DNA from 2 places in the Mycolicibacterium sp. XJ879 genome. Region 1 is predicted to be linked to the other one. Evidence: riboswitches for the same ligand, from Rfam matches in the RefSeq annotation. Region 1 holds a riboswitch; the other holds the start of a gene.

Region 1 (9,848 bases):
GGCCCGATCGGATCCATGGCGTGCCGGATCGCAGCACATCGTAAGGATTGCAAGGTGATTGGTGTGGACCTGGTCGACGAGCGCCTGGACCGTGCCCGCGACTATTGCGCGGAGGTCATCGATCTCCGTAAAGACGACGCCGATGAGATGGTCAAGAGCCACACCCAGGGCCGCGGCGCGGATTCGGTGATCGATGCCGTCGGCATGGAGGCTCACGGATCCCCGGTCGCCGAGGTCGCACAGACCGCCAGCGGCTACCTGCCATCCCCGGTGGGACGGCTCATGATGAAACGCGCCGGCGTCGATCGGCTCGCCGCCCTGAACTCTGCCATCTCGCTGGTGCGCCGCGGCGGCACCATCTCACTGTCCGGCGTCTACGGCGGCGCCGCCGACCCCATCAACATGATGACGCTGTTCGACAAGCAGATTCAGCTGAGGATGGGTCAGGCCAACGTCAAGAAGTGGGTGCCCGACATCATGCCGCTGCTGACCGCCGACGATCCGCTCGGCGTCGAACAGTTCGCCACCCACCGCCTTCCGATGGAGGCCGCGCCCGACGCATACGCCAAATTCCAGAAAAAGCAGGACGGCATGGTCAAGGTGGTGCTTACCCCGTAACCGGGGTATTCCGCCCAAATGGATCAGTCCGAAGCGCCACTTCTGGATGCGCTGGTCAACTACCGGAAACGCGACCGCTACGGATACAGCCCGCCCGGTCACCGGCAAGGCCGCGGCGTCGACGAACGCGTCCTCGCCGTGCTCGGGCAGGAAGCCTTCCGGGACGACCTGCTCGCCAACGGCGGCCTCGACGACCGCCGCTCACAAAACAAATACCTCCGGCGGGCCGAAGACCTGATGGCTGAGGCCGTCGGCGCCAAAGTCGCTTGGTTCTCCACCTGCGGCAGCTCACTGTCGGTCAAGGCCGCGATGATGGCCGTCGCGGGCGGTCCGGACCAGTCCGCCGCGTCATCGGGCGGCGGCAGCCTCATCGTGCCCCGCGACAGCCACAAGTCCATCGTCGCAGGCCTGATCTTCTCCGGTGTCCAGCCGCACTGGGTCACCCCGCGCTGGGACACCGAACAGCACATCTCCCATCCCCCGTCGCCCGCCGAATTCGAACGGGCCTGGGACGCCCACCCCGAAGCCGCCGGCGCCCTCGTCGTCAGCCCGAGCCCGTACGGCACCTGCGCCGACATCGCCGGCATCGCCGAGGTATGCCACGCTCGCGGCAAGCCGCTGGTCGTCGACGAGGCCTGGGGTGCTCACCTGCCGTTCCATGAGAACCTTCCGACATGGGCGATGGATGCCGGCGCCGACGTCTGCGTGGTCAGCGTGCACAAGATGGGTGCCGGGTTCGAACAGGGCTCGGTCTTTCACCTCCAAGGTGATCTCATCGACCAGGACCGGCTGTCGGCCTGCGCCGACCTGTTGATGACCACCAGTCCGAGCGTGCCGATCTACGCCGCGATGGACGGCTGGCGCAGACAGATGGTCGAGCACGGCCGCGACTTGCTCGGCGCTGCAATGGAACTGGCCTGGGGTCTGCGCGACGACATCGAACTCATCCCCGGCGTCGAGGTGCTTGACGACGAACTTCTCGGCGTCGAAGCCTCACACGACCTCGACCGCCTGCAGGTGCTGATCGACGTGTCGGCCGTCGGAACGACGGGCTACCAAGTCGCAGACTGGCTCCGCGACCACCGCCACATCGACCTCGGCATGAGCGATCACCGCCGCGTCCTGGCGACGATGTCCTTCGCCGACGACAAGGCGACCTCCGAACGCCTGCTCGACGCGCTGTGGACGTGGCGCAAGGCCGCCAACGATTTCGACAAGCCACCACCGATGCGGCTGCCCTCCCCGTCGGAGATCGAGCTCGAGACCGTCGAGCTGCCGCGCGACGCCTTCTTCGGACGCACCGAATCGGTGCCTGCCGTCAAGGCCGGCGGCCGCATCGCCGCCGAGCAGATCACGCCGTACCCACCCGGCATTCCCGCCGTCGTCCCCGGTGAGCGCCTCAACGACGCGGTGATCGACTATCTGCGCTCGGGGTTGCGCGCGGGCATGAACCTTCCCGACGCCGCCGATCCGACACTGGAGACGTTCCGGGTGGTGGCCTAGTGCCCGCCTGGTTTGGCCACCCGGATTTCTGGCAACATTACTGCACAGTAAGAAGTTTCCTCCGACATCAACCGGGTAGGGCACACGATGGACACGACGGAAATTTCCCTCCTTGCGCAGGACGAAGGCGGAGGCGCCGCGCTCGACGAAGTGATCGGCTTGTCGATCTTCGCGGCGGTCGTGACCGCCCTGCTGCTGTGGATCGGTTGGCTGCATCGCAGCCGCAAGATCAGCTGGTTGACCCGCCTCGCCGACTGGTCGGGGCGCCGCTTCAAACGCCCGTCGTGGGTGGCACTGCCCATCGCGGTGTTCATCACGGCGATCATCTGCGCGCTGTTCGGCTTCATCTGGGACGTCAGCCTGCACATCGGCGCGGGCCGCGACGAAGGCCCATTGGCCAACCCGGCGCATTACTTCATCCTGGCCGGCCTGTTCTTCATCTTCGTCGCGGGCTGCCTGGCGATGGTCCTGCCCCTCGGGGGCGCTGAAGACAAGCCCGGACCGTCGGCGGTGCGGATCACCGACACCTGGTACGCACCGGTCGGCGGCATCGTGATGGCGGGTTGCGGTCTGTACGCGCTGCTGGGGTTCCCGCTCGACGACGTCTGGCACCGTATCTTCGGTCAGGATGTAACCCTCTGGGGCCCAACGCATTTGATGATGATCGGCGGCGCCGGCTTTTCCACCATCGCGGCCCTTTACCTCGAACACGAAGGGCGGCGGGCGGCCAGTGCGGACACGCCGCCCGACGGCATCGGTTTGAAGTTCGTCCAGTACCTCGCCTTCGCCGGGGTGCTCATCGGTATGTCGGTCTACCAGATCGAGTTCGACTTCGGCGTACAGCAGTTCCGCCAGGCGTTCCAGCCCATGCTCATCGCCGCTGCGGCCGCCTTCGCCCTGGTCGGCGCACGGCTCTTTATGGGCAAGGGGGCAGCCATCATCGCCGCTCTGCTGGCGATCGGGCTGCGCGGACTGGTCTCCCTGGCGGTCGGGCCGGTGCTCGACGCGCCGAACAGTTGGTTCCCGCTCTATCTCGGCGCGGCGGTGCTCGTCGAACTGATCGCGCTGACCCCACTGCTGAAGCGGCCGATCGTGTTCGGCCTGGTCAGCGGCCTGGCGATCGGCACCGTCGGGCTCTGGCTGGAGTCGCTGTGGATCAACGCCGTCTACCCCTACCCGTGGGAGACCAGCCTGTGGGCCGAGGGGCTGGCGATGGCGGTTCCGGTCGCCGTGCTCACCGGCGCCTGCGGCGCGCTGCTCGGCATGGTGCTCTGCGGTGAACGGTTGCCGCGACGCGCCCTCGGAATCGGGCTGGTCGCACTCACCGTCGTCGTCATCGGCGCCGCCACAGCCAACGGGCTGCGCTACAACGTTCCGGAAAGCGCCACCGCAACAATCACTCTCACCGAGGCGCCGAGTATCGGCGACCAACAGCAGGCCACCGCCGACATCCAACTCACCCCCGCAAACCTGCTCAGCGACAATCCCAATTGGGTGTCGGTGCTGGGCTGGCAGGGCGGCATCGCCAATCAGCGCGGGCTCTTCATCGACCACCTGGAGGAGGTCGGCCCCGGCCACTACCGCTCGACGAAGCCGATGCCGGTTTCGGGTTCGTGGAAGACGCTGCTTCGGGTGCACGACGGTAAGACGTTGGCCGCGGTGCCGCTCTACCTGGCCGGCGACCCCGGTATCGGTGCGGAGGAGGTGCCGGCCGAGGCTCAGACGACGCGTCCGTTCGTCGCCGAGATCACGATCCTGCAGCGTGAGCGCAGCCCGGACATCCCCGAGGCGTTGTGGCTGATCGGTTGCTTGATCGTGCTGTTCTGCACGTTGGCCATGGTCGCCGGCGTCACCTGGGGCGGGGGCCGGATCAACAGGCACGAACCGACCGGCAGCGAGGCGGAATTGCGACCAACAGTGCAGGCGTGACGGCATGACGGAAGTCCCCAACGACCCGAACGTCGTCATCCTGGCCGACCATCCGATCTGGCTCGCCGTGCCGGCGTTCGCTCCGGCGATCGTGGTCGCGGCCGTCGTCGTGTACATCGCCGTGAAGAATCGCCGCAAACGCGAGAACAAAGATGGAGGATCGTGATCAGTCGTAAGGCACTTGTCGTCCTGGCCACTGCCGCCGTTGTCGCCGTCGGATGCGGCTCACAAGACGGCGACACCGCGGAGGGCACCTCGCCGCCGGCGACGACCGTCAACCCGTCGGACATGACCGACCAGCAGCGCCCGACCGATCGCGTAACCCTCGACGTCACCATCGAAGGGGGCCAGGTCGATCCCACCAACGCCCAGTTGGAGGCCAAGGTCGGCGAACCGATCGTCATCCGCGTCAACAGCGACGCCCCCGACGAACTGCACGTGCACTCCACCCCTGAACACACCTTCCCGGTCAAGGCGGAACCGGGCCAGCAGTTTCAGTTCACCGTCGACGTGCCCGGTCGCGTCGACGTGGAGTTGCACGACGCGAACAAGACCGTCGCGACCATCCAGGTGCGGTGAGAACCGACCCGTCGCTGGCCGTACTGGCGCACGGCCTTGGCGGCTCGACCGATCTGCCGATCCCGTTCACCTACGCCCTGATCGGCGCCGCCTGGACGCTGACCTTCACGTTCGCCATCGTCGCGTTCGCGTGGCGCAAACCCCGCTTCGATCCCGACAAGCCCGCACACGCGTTGCCGCGCTGGGTGACGACGGTGATCGACGCACCCGTCACCCGGTGGGTCGTCGCGCTGGCCGGTTTGGCGTTCGCCGTGTGGGTGGCGGTGGCGTCCATCATCGGACCACAGGACGCCGACAACCCGTTACCCGGCGTGTTCTATGTGCTGATCTGGGTCGGCGTGGTGGCGCTGTCGCTGGTGGCCGGCCCGGTGTGGCGGGCGATCTCACCCGTTCGCGCGGTGCATCGGCTCGGGGGTTGGCGCTCTCTGGGCCGCGCCTACCCGGCGGCGTTGGGATACTGGCCTGCCGCGCTGGGCCTGTTCGCGTTCGTGTGGTTGGAGCTCGCCAGCCCCGACCCCGGATCGCTTGGCGCCATCCGGATTTGGTTGCTGATCTATCTGGTGATCACGCTGGCAGGTGGGCTGCTGTGTGGTCCGCGTTGGTATGGCCGGGCCGATCCGTTCGAGGTATACAGCGTGGTGGTGTCGCGGCTGTCGCCGTGGCGGCGCGACCCGCGCAGCGGGCTGGTCGCGTTCGGCAATCCGTTCGATCACCTGCCGTCGTTGCCGATCCGGTCCGGGATCGTCGCGGTCATGGCCGTGCTGCTGGGATCGACTGCGTTCGACAGCTTTTCGGCGATGCCGCGCTGGCGCGATTTCGTCGACGAGAACTCCACGTCCACCCTGACCGCCACCTTGATCCGCACGGCAGGTCTGCTGCTGTTCATCGGGGTGGTCGCGGGCACGTTCTGGCTGGCCGCAATTGCGACCGGAGGCGTCGACCGCGAACAGCGCCGCGCGCTGCCCGGACAGATGGCGCATTCGCTGATCCCCATCGTGATCGGCTATGTCTTCGCGCACTACCTGACCTACCTGGTGGAACGCGGTCAGCAGACGATCATCCTGCTGTTCGGGCTCGACGCGGAAGTCAACTACGTACTGTCGCTTCATCCTTCGCTGCTGGCCACCATCAAGGTCGGTAGCGTACTGGCCGGCCACGTCGCCGGGGTGATCGCCGCGCACGACCGCGCGCTGCGGCTGCTGCCCGCCGACCACCAGCTCACCGGTCAGCTCGCGATGATGCTGGTGATGGTCGGCTACACGTTCACCGGGCTGTATCTGCTCTTCGGCGGATGACGGCGCTACGGTTGAGGTATGAAGGCGCTGATCATCGTCGACGTGCAAAACGACTTCTGCGAGGGCGGTTCGCTGGCCGTGACCGGCGGCGGCGAGGTGGCCCGCAACGTCACCCGCCTCCTCGCCGACCGATCCGACTACGCACATATCGTGGCCACCAAGGACTTTCACATCGATCCCGGTGACCACTTCTCCGACAACCCCGACTACAAGGTGTCCTGGCCCAGGCATTGCGTCGCCGATACCGTCGGCGCGGAGTTTCACCCGGAGTTCGACGCCACCGCCGTGGAAGCCGTCTTCCGCAAGGGCCACTATTCGGCGGCCTACAGCGGGTTCGAGGGCACCGACGACGACGGCACCGCGCTCGCCGACTGGTTACGGCAGCGCGGCGTCGACGAGGTCGACGTGGTCGGGATCGCCACCGACCACTGCGTTAGGGCCACCGCCGCCGACGCCAACGCCGCCGGTTTCACCACCCGGGTGCTGCTGGATCTCACCGCGGGCGTGGCCCCGGATTCGACCGCCACAGCCCTCGAGGAATTGCGCGCGGCCGGCGTGCAGGTCAGCTAGCCGAGCCGCGCACCTGCGTCGCTGCCGCGACCATATTGCGCAGCGACGCCGTCACCTCATCGGTCCTGCGGGTCTTGAGCCCGCAGTCCGGGTTGACCCACAACCGCTCTGCCGGAACGGCTTCCAGCGCCTCGCGCAGCAACGTCGCCATCTCCTCGGTGCCGGGCACCCGCGGCGAGTGGATGTCGTAGACACCTGGCCCGACGCTGTTGGCGAACCCCGCGGCGTTGAGATCCTCCAGCACCTCCATATCCGAACGCGCCGCCTCGATCGACGTCACATCGGCGTCGAGCGCGGCGATCGCGCCGATCACTTCACCGAACTCCGAATAGCACAGGTGGGTGTGGATCTGGGTGGCGTCCGCGACACCCGACGTGGACAGCCGGAACGCATCGACCGCCCACCGCAGATAGGCGTCTTTGTCTTTCGACCGCAGCGGCAGTAACTCGCGCAGCGCCGGCTCGTCGACCTGGATGATGCCGATGCCGGCCGATTCCAGATCGACCGTCTCGTCGCGGATGGCCAACGCGACCTGCGCCGCCGTCTCCGCCAGCGGCTGATCATCACGAACGAACGACCACGCCAGGATCGTCACCGGACCGGTGAGCATGCCCTTGACCGGCTTGTCGGTCAGCGACTGCGCGTAGCTCATCCACTCCACGGTCATCGGTTGGCGCCGCGCGACATCGCCGTACAGGATCGGCGGGCGCACGCACCGGCTGCCGTAGGACTGCACCCAGCCGTTCTGTGTCGCGAAGAAGCCGTCGAGTTGCTCGGCGAAGTACTGCACCATGTCGTTGCGTTCCGGTTCGCCGTGCACCAGCACGTCGATGCCGAGGTCCTCTTGCAGCTTGATCACCTCGGCGATCTCGGCCTTCATCCTGCGCACGTATTCGGCGTAGTCGATCTTGCCGGTCCTCAACTCGGCGCGGGCCACCCGGATGGCCGACGTCTGCGGATACGACCCGATGGTGGTCGTCGGCAACACCGGCAGCTTCAGCCGCTCCTGCTGGGCGGCGCGACGCTTGTCGGCCGGTCCCCGCTTGGCGCCCGACGCGGCGATCGAGGAAATCCGCGACCGCACCTGTTCGTTGGTCAGGCGCGGGTCGGAGCGCCGCGACGCGGCGGCGGCGTTGGACGCGGCCACCTCGGCCGAAATGGCGTCGCGCCCGGTCGTGATGCCCCGCGACAGCGCCACCACCTCGGCGACCTTCTCGAACCCGAACGCCAGCCAGCTGCGCAACTGCGCGTCCAACCCCTCCTCGGCGTCCAGCGAATACGGCACGTGCAGCGTCGAGCATGACGTCGAGACCGCCACGTGGTCGGCCAGGCCCATCAGCGTCGCCAGCGTCGCCAGCGCGGACTCCAGGTTCGTGCGCCAGATGTTGCGGCCGTCGACGACGCCGGCCACCAGGGTCTTGGTGGCCAGCTCGGGCACCGCCGCCACCGCCGACACTCCCCCGGCGACGAGGTCGACCCCGATGGCCTCCACCGGTGTCCGGGCCAGCGCGGGCAACGCGGCGGTGAGCTCGCCGAAGTAGGTCGCGACGAACAGCGCCGGCCGTCTGGTCAACCGGCCCAGCGTCGCGTACGTCCGCTGGGCCAACTCCGCGGTGTTGTCGAGGATGTCGGTCACCAGCACCGGCTCGTCGAACTGCACCCACGCCGCGCCGGCATTGGTCAGCTCCCCGAGCAGCTCCGCGTACACCGCGACGAGCTCGTCCAGCCGATCGATCGGCGCGGCGGCTCCGTCGACGGCCTTGGACAGCGCCAGGAAGGTGATCGGGCCGACGAGCACCGGGCGCGCGGGCACGTCGAGGGCTTGCGCCTCCTTCAGCTCGGCCAGCACCTTGGCCGGATCCAGCGTAAACCTGGTGTCGGGGCCCAGCTCGGGCACGATGTAGTGGTAGTTGGTGTCGAACCACTTGGTCATTTCCAGCGGTGCGATCTCGTCGTTGCCGCGGGCCGCGGCGAAGTAGCGGTCCAGATCATCGGCCACCCCCGCGACGCGTGGCGGTAGCGCCCCGACCATCACCGCGGTGTCGAGCACCTGGTCGTAGTAGGAGAAGGTGTTCACCGGCACGGAGTCCAGCCCGGCGGCGACGAGGGCTTCCCAGGTGTCGCGGCGCAGCTGCGCGGCCACCGATTCCAGCTCGCTGCGATCGGAGTTGCCTGCCCAGTACTTCTCGGCGGCGCGCTTGAGTTCGCGGTTCGGCCCGATGCGGGGAGATCCGAGAATGGTGGCGTTGAAAGCGGTGGTGTTCATGACGTGGTCCTCTTGCTACGGCGGATGGTCATCGCCGGGGACGCGCACCGAATACGGGTTTTCACCGCTTCGGCCACTGCCCATTCCACGAGGCGATGAACCACCGGACGCGGCGCGTCCGGCACAGCTGGCAGGTCTTCGGACTCGCAGGCACGCACCGAAGTGCACCTAGTGGCCGTCGCTTCCCGGCCCCGGTGGGCCAGTGCTGATGACGGCAGTCGTTCCTGCATACCGCTGCGGGACAGTCCCGGATTCTCACCGGGTTCCCTCTCGCCACACATGTGGCTCGATGCCGACGCCAAACTTCAGCGCCAACAGACCAACTGCACCGCCCACCCTATCCGACGGACCACGGTTGCGATGCGCCGCGATTGGGCATCCCCCGTATCGTCTCGTTCACCGATCACTGGAGTGCAATCTTGGAAGTCTGGCCCGGCAAGGCATATCCCCTCGGCGCCACCTACGACGGCACCGGCACCAACTTCGCCCTGTTCAGCGAGGTCGCCGACAAGGTGGAGTTGTGTCTGTTCGACGTTGACGGCACCGAATCCCGGCTGACGCTGCCCGAGGTCGACGGGTTCGTCTGGCACGGCTTCATCCCCAACATCGAACCCGGCCAGCGCTACGGGTACCGGGTGCACGGCCCCTACGACCCGGCCGAGGGACAGCGCTGCAACCCGAACAAGCTGCTGGCCGACCCGTACTCGAAAGCCATCGACGGCAACTTCGACTGGGGCCAGGCGCTGTTCGGTTACACCTTCGGTGAACCCGACAGCCGCAACGACGACGACTCGGCGGCGTCCATGCCGAAGTCCGTCGTCATCAACCCGTTCTTCGACTGGGGCAGCGACCGCCCGCCCGGCTACGAGTACGCCGACACCGTCATCTACGAAGCCCACGTCAAGGGGCTGACCCAGACGCATCCCGACATCCCCGAACAGATCCGCGGCACCTACGCGGCCGTCGCGCATCCGGTGATCATCGAGCATCTGACCTCGCTGGGGGTCACCGCGCTCGAGTTGATGCCGGTGCACCACTTCGCCAACGACTCCACGCTCCTGGAGAAGGGCCTCACCAACTACTGGGGC
Region 2 (9,848 bases), on a different contig from region 1:
GGTGATATCGCCACGCCGGCACCACGGACTGCATCCGTCGAATTCCCTTTCTGAATCGTGAACGGTGTTGCCCGCCAGAAGAACTTGGACCGGGATAGATACTGAACGCAACAGACGGTCGCTGGGGAAGCGCAGCGCTGGTGTGCGCACGGGTGGAGCGAAGGCCGCGAATCCTGCCGTGAACAACCGGGCAAGCGTATCGATGGAGCTGCCCGGTGTGGGGTGGCCCGCAATCCATGCCGCGGCTCTTCCGGCTCGCACGGAACGTGGGCGCGACATTATGAGCGCAAGACTTCGCCAGAACGTTGCAGAAGTCCGCGCCACCGTGCTGGCCGGATCAACCAGTGTCACGGTCGCCAGCCGACCGGGCGCACGCGCCGCAGTGTGGGTGGCGAGCCAACCGCCGTACGAATGCCCGACGAGGTGTACTGCACGCAGTCTCAGCCCCTCGAGGACTTCGTCGATGCTGCGTGCGCAATCTGCGGGAGCGAACATCGTTTTCGACTGAATGCTTGCCCCGGGTTGGCCCAACATATCCAACGTGTAAACGGTGAAATCGCTTGCCAACCCCGCGACTTGCTCCCACCACATCGCCGACGTCAGGAAAAAGCCGTGTATCAGCACGACGGGTATGCCGTCGGCCGGCCCGTGCTGGTATACCCGAACGGTGCCGAACCTGGTTGGAACGTCGTGTACGACATTCGGTGGCGGGCTCAGCGCCCGTAACTCGTCATACGCTGCCAGATAGTGCCTGCGCGCGTCGGCGCACTTGAACCCGCCGTCAGCTAAGCCCAGCAAGAACACCTCCTGCCGACGCGGCAATGCACGATCGAGCCACGGTAACGCTCAACAAATCCTTCTTACCGCAAAATCGCCATGAGGTAGCCTCAGCCGTTGAGAACGGTCACATCCGTGTATGCGGGTGTCAGGGAATCCGGTGGGAATCCGGAACTGGCGCGCAGCGGTATGGGGGACGGGCTCGACATTAGTCACTGGGAGGCCACTGGAATCCTGGGAAGGCGTCGAGTCCGGACGATCCCGAGTCCGAAGACCTGCCGTTCTCACTTGTGTCCACCGGTATCTCGCGCTCGGATACCCCGGCATATTGAGGCAAGTTCTCGACGTGACTGTCACCGAGAAGACACTTCGTCGCACCGGCGCGACGCCCGTGCCGACGGTGCGACGTGTCTCGGTTGTCGCACTGACCACGGTGCTCGCGATCCTCACGGCGGTGAGCATCGTCGTCTCGGTCGCCTTCGGCGCCGAGCAGATTCCGCTAGGTGACGTGTGGCGCACCGTCATCGGCCGCTTCACCGGCGCAACCGTCGAGACGGGATACGACGTCATCGTCTGGGATCTGCGCTTGCCGCGCTCGGTGCTGGCGGCGATCGTCGGCGCGGGTCTGGCGCTGGCCGGCGCGCTGATGCAGGCCCTGGTCCGCAACCCGCTGGCCGAACCGTATCTGCTGGGCGTCTCGGCGGGTGCGGCGGTGGGCGCGACGGCAGTGATGACGCTGGGCGCGCTGGCCGGGCTGGGGATATGGGCGTTGTCCGGCGGTGCGCTGATGGGCGCGCTGGTCGCGACGCTGACCGTCTATCTGGTGGCGCGCGCCCAGGGCGGGCTCACCGCGCTGCGCCTGATCCTGTCCGGCGTGGTGCTGTCGTCGGCGTTCATGGCGTTGTCGTCGCTGCTGGTGTTCACGGCGGGCGATCCGCACGCCGCCGAAAGCGTGATGTTCTGGCTGCTCGGCAGCGTCGCCGGTGCGACGTGGGCGAAGGTGCCGCTCGCCGGTGCGGTGGTGCTGATCTCGTTCATCGGGGCGCTGCTGATCCATTCGTGGCTCGACGCCTACGCCGCAGGCGCCGACACGGCCACCTCCCTCGGCGTGCCGGTACCCGCCCTGCGCAACGCACTGTTCCTGATCCAGGCGGTTCTGGTCGGCGTGCTGGTCGCCGTTTCCGGCGGCATCGGGTTCGTCGGGCTCATCGTGCCGCACGCCGCGCGGCTGGTGGTGGGGGCAACCCATCGCGCGATGCTGCCGGTCGCCGTCTGCACCGGGGCGTTGTTTCTGGTGTGGGTCGACGTGATCTCGCGCGAGATGGCAGCACCGCGGGAGATGCCGCTGGGCATCGTCACCGGTCTGATCGGCGCACCGGTGTTCCTGTTCCTGATGGGGCGCCGCCGCTACGAGTTCGGAAACAGCACATGAGTGCGGCCGCGATGTGCGCGCAGGGCTTCGAGTGTCGCCGCGGTGGCAGAACCGTGGTGGCCGGTGTGGATCTGGCGATTCCCGCCGGCACCCGGTTGGCGGTGGTCGGGCCGAACGGCTCAGGTAAGACCACGCTGCTGCGTGTCCTGTCGGGCTTGGACGCGCCGGCGTCCGGGGCGATCCGGGTCGACGGGGAAGATCTGCACCGCATGCCCGCCCGGCGCCGGGCCCACACGATCGCGGTGGTCGGGCAGGAGGAGCGGCCTTCGGGTGAGCTCACGGTCGCCGAAGCCGTCGGGCTGGGGCGGACCCCGTACCGCAATCCGTGGTCGGGCGCGGGGCTGGGAGAGCAGGGCATCATCGACGACGCGCTGGACGCCGTTGGGCTGCGCGGATGGGGCGATCGGTCGTGCTCACAACTCTCCGGTGGTGAGCGCCACCGCGTCGTGCTTGCGCGGGCGCTGGCTCAGCGCACATCGGTACTCGTACTCGACGAACCCACCAACCACCTCGATGCCGCTTGGCGGCTGAGGTTCATGCGGATCCTCGATGACCTCGAATGCACGGTCGTCGCCGCGATGCACGACCTCGACCTCGTACTACGGCATTTCGACGCGGTCGCCGTCGTCGCCGGCGGGACCCTCTTCGCGCACGGGCCACCCACCGAGGTGCTGAACTCGCGGCTGTTGTGGGAGGTGTTCGACGTTGCCGGTGACGTCGTCGCCCATCCCACGACGGGCCGTAGCCATCTCCTGCTCACCCACGCCGATCCGGCATTCAACGAATCACGAGGAATATGACAGTGGCACAACACCTTCGGGTCAGCCTGGCCCTTTCCGCACTGTTGGTGGGCTTGAGCACCGCGTGCGGGTCGCCGACCGACGCGTCTTCTCCCGCCGACACGGTGACCGTCACCAACTGCGGTGAGGAGGTCACCTACGAGCAGCCGCTGGAGCGATTGTTTGTCAACGACGGCGGAATGATCGCGATCGCATTGGCCGCCGGCGCGCGTGAGCAGATGACCGCGGTAAGTTCCATGGCCCGCGACGTGGACGTACTGCGACTCGAATACGGTTCGCAGGTCGACGATCTCAACGAAGTGGCGCCGGCACAACCGACCCTGGAGAACATCGTCGGCGCGCAGCCGCAGGTGCTTTTCGCCGGGTTCAATTACGGCATGGGGGAGGCACGGGGGATCACGCCGGAAATCCTTGCGACACACGGCATTGACGTCTACCAGCTGTCGGAGGCATGCCGCCAGATCGAGGGGGAGGCCAAGCGCGGCACCATGGACCCGTGGGTCGCGCTTGACACCGACCTGCGCAACATCGGCACCATCACCGGAAACGCCGAGCAGGGCGCGCGAGCGGCCGACGATATCGTCGCGAGGCTGCAAACCTTGCGTGCCGCACCGCAACCCGAGCAGAAGCCGACCGTCTTCCTCTTCGACAGCGGCAAGGACACCATATTCTCGTCCGGCGCGTTCGGCGGGCCCCAGGGCATCATCGACGCTGCCGGGGCCCGTAACGCCACCGAAGATGTCCAGGACACCTGGACGACGGTGAGCTGGGAACGGATCACCACCGCCGATCCCGACCTGATCGTGTTCGTCGACTACCCGGGCCAGACGGCCGAGGAGAAGATTGCAGCGTTGAAGAGCAACCCGGCGAGCCGGAACCTCAGGGCGGTCCGTGAGAACCGGTTCATCAACCTGCCCTACGCCATGTGGGTGTCCAGCCCGCTGAACATCGACGCCGCGGAGACGCTGCGATCAGTGCTCGAAAAGCACGGTCTTGCACCACAATCGGGTATCACGCCGAGCCTTGACGTGGCACAGCTCGATCTTCCGGGCAACGATTGGTTGAAGTGACCTTCTAGGTGCGGTTGAGTGCGAGCACGGGGATGGTGCGGATGCCGGCGGTTTTCTGCTCGTACTCGCCGAAGCCGGGATAGCGGCGGGCTTGTTCGCCGTAGATGCGGTCGCGGTCGGCACCGGAGATCTCGGTGACGCTGACGTCATAGGTTTCGGTGCCGACCTCGACGCGCGCGGTGCCGGCTGACGTGAGGTTGTAGTACCAGGCGGGATGCGTCGGGGCGCCCGCCTTGGAGGCGAACACGTAGATGGTGTCGGGATCGTCGTCGTCGGGCAGGTACATCGTGGGCGTGACGTTCTGCTTACCGGTCTTGCGGCCGGTGTGGTGGATGAGGACCATCGGAGCGCCTTCGAAGTTGCCGCCGACCCGGCCGTCGTTTGCGCGGAACTCATTGATTATCTGCGTGTTCCAGTCACTCATCGTGTTGACATTACGCCGACCGGCCCTACCCGGCCAGATCGGGGCTCAGCCGAACAGCGGCAGGGTGCGTTTGCGAGCCAGTGCGTCCATCCCGCGCTGGATGCTGGCTTGTACCTCGCGGTACTTTTGCTGCACGTAATCGTCGTCGTCAGCGCGGGCCGGATCGTGATCGACGTCCACGGCAGGCATTAGCCGCGTACGAATCTTCGCCGGCAACGGGATCTGCGGCAATGCGGCAGGCGCGATGCCCCAAGGCAGCGACACGGCGACCGGGAACACCTTGAGCCGCAACACCTTGTCCAACCGCAACGCACGCGACATTCGATCGCCGCGGATCAGCACCGGCATAGCGTCAGAACCTCCGACCGTCGCGATCGGCACGATCGGCACGCCGGCTTTGATCGCCATGCGCACGAACCCAGCTCGGCCGGCGAGATTGGCGACGTCCCGTTCGACCCACGGCTGCAGCGAGTCGACCTCCCCGCCGGGCCACACCGCAACGTCGCGTCCTTCGGCCAGTGCGGTCGCCATCGAGTCCGGTGCGGCCGGCAACACGCCCATCGCGCGGAAGTAGCGACCGATCAACGGGATCGCCATCAGCGCGTCGTGGGCGGTGCCGTGCAGGGTGCGCTCCTGACCGAACCGGCGCCACCATTGCACGCCGACGGTCCAGGCATCCCACACGAACGGAGCACCGGAGTGGATGCCGACGAGTAGCACCGGCGGATCGGGCAGGTTCTCCCACCCGTCGAATTCCATCCGGAACCAGTGGTCGACCAGGAAGTTCCACAGGTATTTCTGGCGCTGCATGGTCGCCTCGTCCTGCCCGCCCAGGTCCCACTCTGCGGCTCGTTCGCTGAACCAACCACTGACGCCACCGTCGGTGTCGGCACGCCGCTGCGCCATCGTGCTGCGGGCCTGCTCAGCGTGCTGCTCCGCCTGCCGGCGGATGGCGTCGGGACGGGTATCGGCGTTGGGCATGACAACCGGGTACCCACGATGTGGGTGCAGTCACACCCACGCTCAGCGCTGATCGAGTGCGTCGATGAGTTTGCGATTCGTCGTTGGTCCGTACCTGCATGGCACACGAAAATATGAGCACCAACCGGATCGTCAACGCCACGCCCGACACCGTGTTCGCGGTGCTGGCTGACCCGACCACCCACCAGGAGATCGACGGCACCGGCTGGGTACGGGAGTCACTCGATAGAAAACAGCTGAGTGAGGTCGGACAGGTCTTTCGGATGGCGATGTACCACTCGAACTTTGGCGGCATGCATTACGAGATGGCCAACCGGATCACGGTGTTTGAACCGCCGCGTGCCATCGCGTGGCTGCCGGGTCAGGGTGATGACGATGCCGAACTCGAGATCGGCGGCTGGTTCTGGCGCTACGACCTCGAGCCGGTCGGCGATGACCGGGCGAAGGTCACCCTGACCTACGACTGGTCGGCGGTGCCTGCGGCGATTCGGCAAAACATCGAGTTCCCGCCGTTTGACGGCCAGCACCTGGACAATTCGCTCGAGCACCTCGCCGATCTGGCCGAAAAATAGCTCGGGGACGCCTACGCCGGCTAATGGTGTGCGACTCTTAGCCTGTGGTGGATGTTCCGCGGAGAACGGTGCGTCGTGGCGCGAAGTTGGCGGGCCTGCCGGTGCGCGCCGCCGGCCGAGCGGTGCTCGGCTGGGGGCAACGGCTGGCCGGCGGCGATGCGGACCTGATCGCTGAGCAGTGGTCAGCGCGCAGTGCCGAGCAGGTATTCGCCGTGCTGGGCGAACTCAAGGGCGGCGCGATGAAATTCGGCCAGGCCATGAGCATCTTTGAGGCGGCCATCCCGGAGCAATACGCGGCCCCGTACCGAGACGCGTTGACGAGACTTCAGGCGGCCGCGCCACCGATCACGGCGGATCGGATCCACCGCGTGCTGGCGGAGCAACTGGGGACACGGTGGCGCGAGCGATTCGGCGCGTTCGACGACGCGCCGGTCGCGGCGGCCAGCATCGGGCAGGTGCATCGGGCGCTGTGGCACGACGGCCGCTCGGTGGCGGTCAAGGTGCAGTATCCGGGTGCCGACGTCGCGTTGATGTCGGACTTGCGTCAACTCAGACGATTCAGCCGACTGATCGAGCCGTTGTTCTCTGGGCTCGCGGTGCGACCGATGATCGATGAGTTGTCGGCACGGATGGCCGACGAACTTGATTATCGCCATGAGGCAGACAATCAGCGCGCGTTCGCCGCGGCGTTCGCGGACGACCCGCAATTCCTGGTGCCCAAAGTGGTCGCGTCGGCGCCGAAGGTACTGGTCACCGAATGGGTGAGCGGGCAACCGATTTCAGATCTGATTAGAACCGGCGATCAAGACACCAAGAACCACGCGGCCAGGTTGCTTTTCGAGCTCGGCGCCGCTTCGATGGCGCGGCTCGGCGCCATTCATGCCGACCCGCATCCCGGCAATTACCAACTCGACCCGGACGGCCGGCTGGTCGTGGTCGACTTCGGCTCAGTGGCCCCTGCCGATCGTTCGGCGCTGGTGTTCCTGGACAGCATCCGGCTGGCCGAGGTCGCCGAATCCGTGCAACTGGCCGACATGGCCGATCCGGAGCTGCAGGCGCTGGTGTTGTCCGAAATCAACGACGAGCTGAGCGGTCTGGGGTTCAGCGGTTCGAACACCCAGATCGACCCCGAGGATGTGCAGTCCTTTTTCGGCCCGTTCATCGAACCGGCTCTGGCGCAGTCGTTCCGGTTCAACCGGCATTGGATGCAGCAGCTGGCCCCGCGCGTGCCGGGGTTGGCGCGCGGCCAGGACTTTCTCGACGGCGCCGTGCTGACCATCCCTCCAGAGCACGCACTGATGTTTCGCACCATCGCCGGCATCGTGGGAGTGGCGTGCCAGCTCGAGGCCGAGGTGGCATTGCGCGACATCATCACCCGCTGGTATCCCGACTTCGAAAACCCGAAGATTCCCCCGAAACTCGCCGATGCATTGGGGATCGACTCCTGATGAGACGTGGGTCGATCGGCATCACGACGACGGTGTGCGCGTGCGTCGCGCTCGTCGTTTCGCCGGTCGCTGGGGCCGATCGCATCGAGCCGCCACCGATATATGGCTACTACAGCGCGGTCATCGACTTCGCGAAGCAGACGTTCAATGGCATGCCGACACCAATGGATTCGGTCAGCTTTCCCGTCGAGTTCACCACCCACTGCGACGTCAACGGCTGTATTCCGCGCTGGGACAACACCCCCGACCACGACCGTAACCCAGGCGCTCCGTTGGTATTCGAGTACAGATGGAACAACAACCGTTGGGAAACAACCGGCGAGTATCCGTACTTCTGTGATCGCAATGACCCGCGCAGCGCAGTGCCATCCACGCGGTCCGACTACCTGATCCCGAACCCTGACGGCAGCTACTTCGGCGAGCGGACGCTCACCACCCATGGAACGGGCTGCCCAGGGGAGGGGCCGGGGACCCATCGGGTGCCGATATCCCTGACACCCATCGACCCGCCGCCGCAGTAGGTGCGGGTTGACCGTCCGGCGCTAGAACTTGAGATAGCCGCCGTCGATACGCAGCACGTCGCCAGTGTGATAGCGGCTCGCCGCACTGGCCAGATAAACGGCCACCCCGCCGACGTCGTCGGGGGCGCCCCAGCGGCGCAGCGGAACCCGTGGCAGTACCCGCTCGCGGAACCGCTCGTCGTTCAGGCCTTCCGAGGTCATATCGGTGTCGAACCAACCCGGCGCCACGGTGTTGGCGCGGATTCCGTAACGGGCCAGCTCGGCCGCCATGCTGTCGATCAGCGAGGCGACACCGGCCTTGGAGGCCGCGTACGCGGGCTGGCGCGGCATCCCCTGAAACGCCCCGAGGCTGGACACCGCGACCAGGCTGCCGCCGCGGCCGGCCTCGATCATCTGGCGGGCTGCTTCGCGCAGCGTGACGAACACGCCGTCGAGGTCGACGCGCGTGACGTCCCGGAACGCCTCTAGCGACGTCTCCAGCACTGGAGTGAACCCGCCGCGCACCCCGGCGTTGGCGAAACACGAGTCCAGGTAACCGAATTCGCTACGGATCCGCGCCATGGCCGCGGCGGCGGCGTCCTCGTCAGTGACGTCGCAGACGACTGCCAGCACAGGTCGGCCGTGGCGGCGGAGCTGTTCGGCGGCAGAGTCCAGTCGGGAGGCGCTGCGCCCGAGGATGGCCACGGAGGCGCCCGCGCGGGCCAGGCCGTCGGCGAATCCCAAGCCGATGCCGGAGCCGCCGCCGGTGACGACCGCGACGTGGCCGGACAGATCGAAGGGGTTGGTGGTGGCTGATGGTTCGGTCACGGGCTGACCGTACGCAGACGTGGGGCACGCAGGCGCGGGAGGTCCCGTTACCCGCGCGTCCTACTGGTGACCCGCCATATTCGATTTCGCGGTATTCCACCCGGTCGCAGGCGCGGGCGCGGGCGCGGACAGCTGACCGATCACGAAGTCGGCCGCTTGGTCGGCCATCCCGTTCACCTTGTACGCGCTGTGGGCGGAGCGATTCAGTCCGCCGGGGTAGCACACCGGATCGCCGGGTGCACACAGTTGTATCGCCTTGTTGACGTAGAGGTCTCCGATGGTGATCGGCGGCGCGGAGCGGTCGGCCAGGCCCAGAACCCAATCGTCTGGCGTCCCGAAGAGCACCACTGCGGCAACGTGGGGCGCAACCGACGTGGGCATCGGCCCGGACAGGCCGGCAGGCAGATTGATTCCGGCCGGCACGACGCTGGAGGTCGCGTACCCGGCCACCGCCGCGCCCTGCGAGTAGCCGCCGAGCACGATCTTCGTCGCCGGGCACTGCGTGGCGATCGACTCGATCCTGTTCACTGCGTCCGCGACACCGTCGGCCGCCTGACCGAAAGCTAACGACGCGGGGTAATTCACCCCGTAGACCTCAATGGCTTGTCCGGGCAGACGAGCATTGAGTGCATCGACGAACGCTTGGCCGGTTGCCCCGACGCCAGGTGGTTCCAGCGTGCCGCGGGCAAAAACCACTTCTACTGCGGCACAGGAGTCGTCAGCGGCGAAGGCGCTGGCAGCGGGGACGGTGAGCATTCCGGCAATGGCAGCCATCCATGCCAGAATCAGGACGTTTGCGGATCGCGCGACTGCGCCGAAGACGGCCGGCCGTGATGTCCTCATCGATCGTCTCCATCCTCCGGTGAGCGCCACGCCAGTCCGTTCCGCTGTCGTCAGCTAAAAGCCGCGCGGGCCCACCGAGATTCCGTCGACGTCAAGTGATCTGGCTCACCTGCCTGTGCACGGCACTACCTCGACGGTCGGGAATGCTGCGTCGCGGCGGGTTGTTGTCGCGA

The links. Region 1 has a riboswitch for cobalamin ahead of metE (5-methyltetrahydropteroyltriglutamate--homocysteine S-methyltransferase). Riboswitches for the same ligand answer to the same signal wherever they lie in the genome.
Region 2: linked by a shared signal. The riboswitch ahead of ABQF13_RS16500 (FecCD family ABC transporter permease) and the one ahead of metE (5-methyltetrahydropteroyltriglutamate--homocysteine S-methyltransferase) in region 1 are both predicted to bind cobalamin.

What each region holds. Positions count from the first base shown of each region.
Region 1 covers NZ_JBEFTH010000002.1:360,319-370,166, reverse strand. Annotated here, with positions in the region: gene ABQF13_RS05525 (zinc-dependent alcohol dehydrogenase) at 1-618, shown strand, start outside; gene ABQF13_RS05520 (aminotransferase class I/II-fold pyridoxal phosphate-dependent enzyme) at 637-2,121, shown strand; gene ABQF13_RS05515 (hypothetical protein) at 2,209-4,050, shown strand; gene ABQF13_RS05510 (hypothetical protein) at 4,055-4,216, shown strand; gene ABQF13_RS05505 (hypothetical protein) at 4,210-4,629, shown strand; gene ABQF13_RS05500 (hypothetical protein) at 4,626-5,924, shown strand; gene ABQF13_RS05495 (isochorismatase family protein) at 5,943-6,494, shown strand; gene metE (5-methyltetrahydropteroyltriglutamate--homocysteine S-methyltransferase) at 6,487-8,760, opposite strand; cobalamin riboswitch at 8,873-9,079, opposite strand; gene glgX (glycogen debranching protein GlgX) at 9,180-9,848, shown strand, end outside.
Region 2 covers NZ_JBEFTH010000007.1:3,127-12,974, reverse strand. Annotated here, with positions in the region: gene ABQF13_RS16505 (alpha/beta fold hydrolase) at 1-591, opposite strand, end outside; cobalamin riboswitch at 885-1,074, shown strand; gene ABQF13_RS16500 (FecCD family ABC transporter permease) at 1,169-2,209, shown strand; gene ABQF13_RS16495 (ABC transporter ATP-binding protein) at 2,206-3,009, shown strand; gene ABQF13_RS16490 (ABC transporter substrate-binding protein) at 3,006-4,079, shown strand; gene ABQF13_RS16485 (nitroreductase family deazaflavin-dependent oxidoreductase) at 4,084-4,503, opposite strand; gene ABQF13_RS16480 (lysophospholipid acyltransferase family protein) at 4,549-5,484, opposite strand; gene ABQF13_RS16475 (SRPBCC family protein) at 5,583-6,056, shown strand; gene ABQF13_RS16470 (ABC1 kinase family protein) at 6,125-7,504, shown strand; gene ABQF13_RS16465 (MBOE_33420 family protein) at 7,504-8,025, shown strand; gene ABQF13_RS16460 (SDR family NAD(P)-dependent oxidoreductase) at 8,047-8,832, opposite strand; gene ABQF13_RS16455 (cutinase family protein) at 8,893-9,675, opposite strand.